Pseudoduganella dura: one gene and its partner. The main gene of each other region encodes a partner of the protein of the gene in region 2 in a complex. Links are inferred from orthologs where the notes say so. Each region holds a gene or a part of one and is shown on either strand. Other genes may lie near its edges. The genes, in order: groL and metK.

Region 1 (3,251 bases), 1.6 Mb from region 2 along the record:
CGTGGCCAGGCAGACGCCCACTTCACCGGTGAACTTGGCATGTGCGGTGGCCATGAAGGCGGCCATTTCCTCGTGCCGCACCTGGATGAATTCGATCTCTTCCTGCCGGCTGAAGGCGCCCATGATGCCGTTGATGCCGTCGCCGGGGTATCCATACACGCGCTGCACGCCCCAGGCATGCAATCGTTGCAGGAGGAAGTCGCCTACCGTGTCTGCCATGTCGTTCTCGCTGAGTTGGACCAGCGGCGATGATAAATCCGCCATGGTTGCGTTGGCGCACGCATGCGGTGCACTGCAGCACATACCGGCGATCCGGCGCTTCAAACGAGATGGTTTGCGAACGGAACGTGATCTTTGATGCAACGCAAGATCGTATATCTGAAGGGACTGGAAACGTTGTTGATGCGGGACGATCCGCTTAAAAAAACGGCAGAGAGATCGAAATCCGGGTGTATATTGAATGCACAACAACCACGAAACAGGAGACGCAAGATGGATATGGAACCGGACGACCGCACCGGGCGCTATGTTGGCTTCGGTATCAGCCTGGGTGCAGCGATCGGCTGCGCGATCGGTGTTGCAATGGGTAATTTCGCAATGGGCATCGGCCTCGGTGTCGGCCTCGGCAGTGCCGTCGGTGCCGGCTTGGCGCAACGGCGACACTGACGCGCTCCTACGCGTCTCACGTAACAATGGCTGCCTCGGCAGCCATTGTTGTTTTCACCTGAACAATAAAAAAGGCCGCTTCCAGGGAAGCGGCCTTTTCAGGCGCGGCGGGCCGAAGCCCGCATCGACCGCATGATTACATCATGCCGTCCATGCCGCCCATGCCACCCATGCCGCCCATGCCACCCATGCCGCCGGCTGGCTTGTCTTCCGTCACTTCAGCCACCATGCAGTCGGTCGTCAGCATCAGGCCGGCGATCGATGCGGCGTTCTGCAGTGCCGAACGGGTCACCTTGGCCGGATCCAGCACGCCCATTTCCACCATGTCGCCGTAGGTGCCGTTGGCGGCGTTGTAGCCGTAGTTGCCGGTGCCGGCCAGGACTGCATTGACGACGACGGATGCTTCTTCGCCGGCGTTCTGGACGATCATGCGCAGCGGTTCTTCCATCGCGCGCAGCACGATCTTGATGCCGGCGTCCTGGTCAGGGTTGTCACCCTTCACGGTCAGCGCAGCGCGGGCACGCAGCAGGGCCACGCCGCCGCCAGGAACAATGCCTTCTTCCACGGCAGCGCGGGTAGCGTGCAGAGCATCTTCCACGCGGGCTTTCTTCTCTTTCATCTCGACTTCGGTGGCAGCGCCAACCTTGATCACGGCAACGCCGCCGGCCAGCTTGGCCACGCGTTCCTGCAGCTTTTCACGGTCGTAGTCGGAGGTCGCGCCTTCGATCTGGGTACGGATCTGTGCCACACGGCCTTCGATGTTCGACGCATCGCCGGCGCCGTCGATGACGATCGTGTTTTCCTTGCCCACTTCGATGCGCTTTGCCTGGCCCAGTTCGGCCAGCGTGATTTTTTCCAGCGTCAGGCCGATTTCTTCAGCAACGACCTGGCCGCCGGTCAGCACGGCGATGTCTTCCAGCATGGCCTTGCGACGGTCGCCGAAGCCCGGTGCCTTGACGGCGCAGGTTTTCAGGATGCCGCGGATGTTGTTGACCACCAGGGTCGCCAGTGCTTCGCCTTCGATGTCTTCGGCGATGATCAGCAGCGGACGGCCAGCCTTGGCCACTTGCTCCAGTACCGGCAGCAGGTCACGGATGTTCGAGATTTTCTTGTCGCACAGCAGAACGAACGGGTTCTCCAGGATGGCGACTTGCTTTTCCTGGTTGTTGATGAAGTACGGCGACAGGTAGCCGCGGTCGAACTGCATGCCTTCCACGATGTCCAGCTCGTCGTTCAGCGACTTGCCGTCTTCCACGGTGATCACGCCTTCCTTGCCCACTTTTTCCATCGCTTCGGCAATGCGCTCGCCGATCGAGTAGTCGGAATTCGCGGAGATCGCGCCAACCTGGGCGATTTCCTTCGACGTGGTGCATGGCTTGGAGATCTTCGCCAGTTCTTCGACGGTGGCGGCCACGGCCTTGTCGATGCCGCGCTTCAGGTCCATCGGGTTCATGCCGGCGGCAACGAACTTCATGCCTTCGCGCACGATGGCCTGTGCCAGCACGGTCGCGGTGGTGGTGCCGTCGCCGGCGTTGTCGGAAGTCTTCGAAGCGACTTCCTTGACCATCTGCGCGCCCATGTTCTGCAGCTTGTCCTTCAATTCGATTTCCTTGGCGACCGACACACCATCCTTGGTCACGGTCGGGGAACCGAACGAGCGTTCCAGTACCACGTTGCGGCCTTTCGGGCCCAGCGTGACCTTGACCGCGTTGGCCAGGATGTTGATGCCTTCAACCATTTTGGCGCGCGCTGCGTCGCCGAAAATCACTTCTTTAGCTGCCATGTTTCTTTTCTCCTGAATTCTGTAAGGGGGCTGTTACTTTTGGACGATGGCCATGATGTCTTCTTCGCGCATCACCAGCAGCTCTTCGCCGTCGACCTTGACAGCCTGGCCGGAGTATTTGCCGAAGAGAACGCGATCGCCGACCTTGACTTCCAGTGCGCGCAGCGTACCGGTGTCCGACACTTTGCCGTTGCCGACTGCCAGCACTTCACCCTGATCCGGCTTTTCAGCGGCGGCGTCAGGGATGATCAGGCCGGAAGCAGTCTTGGTTTCCTGGTCCAGACGTTTGACGATGACGCGATCGTGCAAAGGGCGAAGGTTCATACAAAACTCCTTATGTGTACAGTGAGGTTGAAACGTTGTTAGCACTCTCGGCTAACGAGTGCCAATTATTATAGGGATGGTCATAAGTGATTTCAAGAGAATTCATATTGGGAAAATTTCTAAGGGGCGAGCTCAGCAACAAGCAGCCGTGAAATGACCGTTTGTGTTTTGACAAAGGAGCGCCGGAAGCGCACACTGTCCGTTCACATGCGGAAGTGTTTGCCGAACCCGCGTGGTTCGATCCGCGTAGTTCGATCCGTGTAATTCGATCCGTAGCTCGACATGTGTTCGCACCTGTATGGCTCGAACCTGTAGCTCGAACCTGTGTAGCTCGACCCTGTATAGCTCGACCCTGTTAGATCGATCACCTTTTAGCGAGGCTGCGATGTTCCAGACGAAATTACCGAGAGACCTGCACGCCCCGGGGTGGGTGCGCGTTGCAATCAATGTTGCCGCTGGCGCGGCGCTGGGAGTGCTT
Region 2 (3,287 bases):
CGGCGATCATCACGTCGGTCGCGCGCTTGATGCCGTCGACCAGCGATTCGCGGCAGCCGTACAGGTTGTCGAACTTCGATTTCGTCACGGAATCGTTGACGTTGATTGCCGGGAAGGCCAGCTTGCCGTCCTTGTGCATCTGGTACAGGCGGTGCACGCCGGTGGTGGTTTCCTCGGTCACGCCCAGGATGGCCGGCAGGCGCTTCGAATACCACGTGGCATCCTTCGCCAGGCGGGCCTTGATCGCGTTGAACAGGCAGATTTCTTCTTCCGAGCCAGGATTGTCCAGCACCGACGCATCCTGCTCGGCGCGCGCGCCCAGGTGCAGCAACAGCGTGGCGTCGCCGCCATCGTCCAGGATCATGTTCGAGTACACGCCTTCGCCCGGCCATTCGAAGATGCGGTGGGTGTAGTCCCAGTATTCATCCAGCGTTTCGCCCTTGATGGCGAACACCGGAGTACCGGCCGCGGCGATCGCGGCGGCGGCGTGGTCCTGGGTCGAGTAGATGTTGCACGAAGCCCAGCGCACCTGCGCACCCAGTGCTTCCAGCGTGCGGATCAGCACGGCGGTCTGGATCGTCATGTGCAGCGAACCGGTGATGCGGGCGCCCTTGAGGGGCTGCGCGGCGGCGAATTCTTCCTGGATCGCCATCAGGCCAGGCATTTCCGTTTCCGCGATCTTGATTTCTTTTTCGCCCCATGCGGCCAGGCCGATGTCGGCAACGATGAAGTCTTGGGAGTCTTTGAGTACGGCGTTCATCACGCCTCCTTTCAATGTTGAAAAAAGTTGACGTGAGCGCGGTTGCAGAAGTTCCGAGCCTGGCGGATTCGAACGATCCGTCGCAACGCTCCTCGGAGAACAGGCATTCTATAACAAAAAACCGAAGCATCGCTTCGGTTTTTTGTTGGCTAAAACCGGGGTCAGACCCCAGTTTTTGGAAATATTTCCTAAATTTGGGGTCTGACCCCGGTTCTAGAAAAGTTTTTCAGGACAGTCCGGCGGCGGCGCGCAGGGCGGCGGCCTTGTCGGTGCGCTCCCACGTGAATTCCGGCTCTTCGCGGCCGAAGTGGCCGTAGGCGGCCGTCTTGCGGTAGATCGGGCGGAGCAAGTCCAGCATCTGCACGATCCCTTTCGGGCGCAGGTCGAAGTGTTCCTGCACCAGTTCGGCGATCTTCTCGTCCGGGATCACGCCGGTGCCTTCCGTGTACACGGTGATGTTGATCGGGCGGGCCACGCCGATCGCGTACGACACCTGCACCTGGCACTGGCGCGCCAGGCCGGCGGCCACCACGTTCTTGGCCACGTAGCGGGCGGCGTAGGCGGCCGAACGGTCGACCTTGGACGGGTCCTTGCCGGAGAATGCGCCGCCGCCGTGCGGCGCCGCGCCGCCGTACGTGTCGACGATGATCTTGCGGCCGGTCAGGCCGCAGTCGCCCTGCGGGCCGCCGATGACGAAGCGGCCGGTCGGGTTGACCAGGTATTTCGTATCCTTCAGCCACTCTTTCGGCAGCACCGGGCGGATGATCTCTTCGATCACCGCTTCCTCGATCTGCTTGTGCTGCATTTCCGGCGCGTGCTGGGTGGACAGCACGACGGTGTCCACGGCCACCGGGCGACCGTTGACGTAGCGCAGCGTGACTTGCGACTTGGCATCCGGACGCAGCCATGGCAGGCGGCCATCCTTGCGCAACTGCGATTGGCGCTCCACCAGGCGGTGCGAGTAGTAGATCGCGGCCGGCATCAGTTCCGGCGTTTCGTCGCAGGCATAACCGAACATCAGGCCCTGGTCGCCGGCGCCCTGGTCCAGGTCGATGCCGGCGCCTTCGTCCACGCCCTGGGCGATGTCCGGCGACTGCTTGTCATAGGCCACCAGCACGGCGCAGCCGCGGTAGTCTATGCCGTAGTCGGTGTTGTCGTAGCCGATGCTTTTGATGGTTTCGCGGGCAACCTGAATATAATCCACGTTCGCGAAGGTGGTGATCTCACCCGCCAGCACCACGAGGCCGGTGTTGCACAGCGTTTCAGCGGCGACACGCGCAGCGGGGTCCTGGGCCAGGATGGCATCGAGGATGGCGTCGGAAATCTGGTCCGCAACCTTGTCGGGGTGGCCTTCGGAAACGGATTCGGATGTGAAGAGGTAATCGATGGAAGACATCGCAAGCTCCTGTAAAAGTTGTAGAGACTGAAATTGATAGAACTGTCGCAACAACCCATACGGCTTGCGACGCTTTAGCGATATTTTTATCCCGCCTCGCAAGTTGTCTGTTAACTCGGCGGTTACTGCTGCGTGGTATTTTACGCTTCTTCAAAAATTTTTGCGCAGGTACACTTCTTTTTTGCGAGTTCATGCTGTTACGAATCTTCCGTTTCTTTTCAATATTTCCACTGCCGGTGCTCCATGGATTGGGCAGCTTGCTGGGATGGGGCGTTTACCTTCTGTCGCCGTCGTACCGCCGCCGCATGCGCGAGAACATGGCCCTCGCCGGCTATGACGGGCACCTGCGCCAGGCCATTGCCGAGGCCGGCAAGGCGGTGGCCGAATTGCCCTTTGTCTGGCTGGCCTCCGAACAGCGGATCGCACGGCGCGTCTTCCTGAAAAACTATGAGCTGGTCGAAGCGCACCTGCGCGCCGGCCGCGGTATCGTGTTCCTGACGCCACACCTGGGCTGTTTCGAGATCACCGCGCAGCGCGTGTCGCACGATACCGAACTGATGGTGATGTATCGCCCGCCGAAGCAGGCGGCCATGAAGCCGCTCGTCGAAGTGGCACGGGCCCGCGGCCAGATGGTGCTGGCGCCGGCCAACCTGGCCGGCGTGCGGATGCTGGCCAAGTTCCTGAAATCGGGCAAGCCGGTCGGCATCCTGCCGGACCAGGTGCCCCAGGAAGGCGAAGGCGTGTGGGCCGATTTCTTCGGCCGCCCCGCCTACACGATGACCTTGCCGGCCAAGATGGCCAGGCTGGGCGGCAACGCACCGGTGGTGCTGACCTATGCCGAGCGGCTGCCGGGCGGGCGCGGCTTCCTGATCCACTTCGTGCCGTTCCCCGGCTCGCTGGAAGGCGACAACGCGCAGCAGGCGCGCGCGATCAACGCGGCGATGGAAGGGCTGATCGCCGGCTGCCCGGCGCAGTATTACTGGAGCTACAACCGCTACAAGGTACCGCCCGGCGTGGCGGCACCCGGCGCAGGCACCGGCAACAGCCCGGGCAACAGCGCCGGCAATGGCGCCGGGGAGGCCGCATGAAGATCCTGCTTGGCTTCATGTGGCTGCTGCACTGGCTGCCGCT

The links.
Region 1: the proteins of metK (region 2) and groL are in contact, whole or in part, in a cryo-EM structure (PDB 8P4O), measured with the Escherichia coli proteins. The link is inferred for Pseudoduganella dura from one-to-one orthologs.

The regions. Positions count from the first base shown.
Region 1 is NZ_WNWM01000002.1:4,399,556-4,402,806, forward strand. Bases 127-3,055 are described here. They hold groL (chaperonin GroEL), read right to left. Parts: upstream 2,450-3,055; coding sequence 803-2,449; downstream 127-802. Other genes in these bases: GJV26_RS19185 (thiamine pyrophosphate-requiring protein), read right to left, coding at 127-219; GJV26_RS19190 (glycine zipper domain-containing protein), read left to right, coding at 358-666; groES (co-chaperone GroES), read right to left, coding at 2,483-2,773. In the rest of the region: more of GJV26_RS19185, read right to left, coding at 1-126; GJV26_RS30485 (hypothetical protein), read left to right, coding at 3,159-3,251.
Region 2 is NZ_WNWM01000002.1:2,764,630-2,767,916, forward strand. The notes cover bases 72-3,036. They hold metK (methionine adenosyltransferase), read right to left. Parts: upstream 2,157-3,036; coding sequence 987-2,156; downstream 72-986. Other genes in these bases: ahcY (adenosylhomocysteinase), read right to left, coding at 72-760; GJV26_RS12060 (lysophospholipid acyltransferase family protein), read left to right, coding at 2,348-3,036. Also shown: more of ahcY, read right to left, coding at 1-71; more of GJV26_RS12060, read left to right, coding at 3,037-3,244; GJV26_RS12065 (LpxL/LpxP family acyltransferase), read left to right, coding at 3,241-3,287. UniProt on the Escherichia coli protein: Catalyzes the formation of S-adenosylmethionine (AdoMet) from methionine and ATP.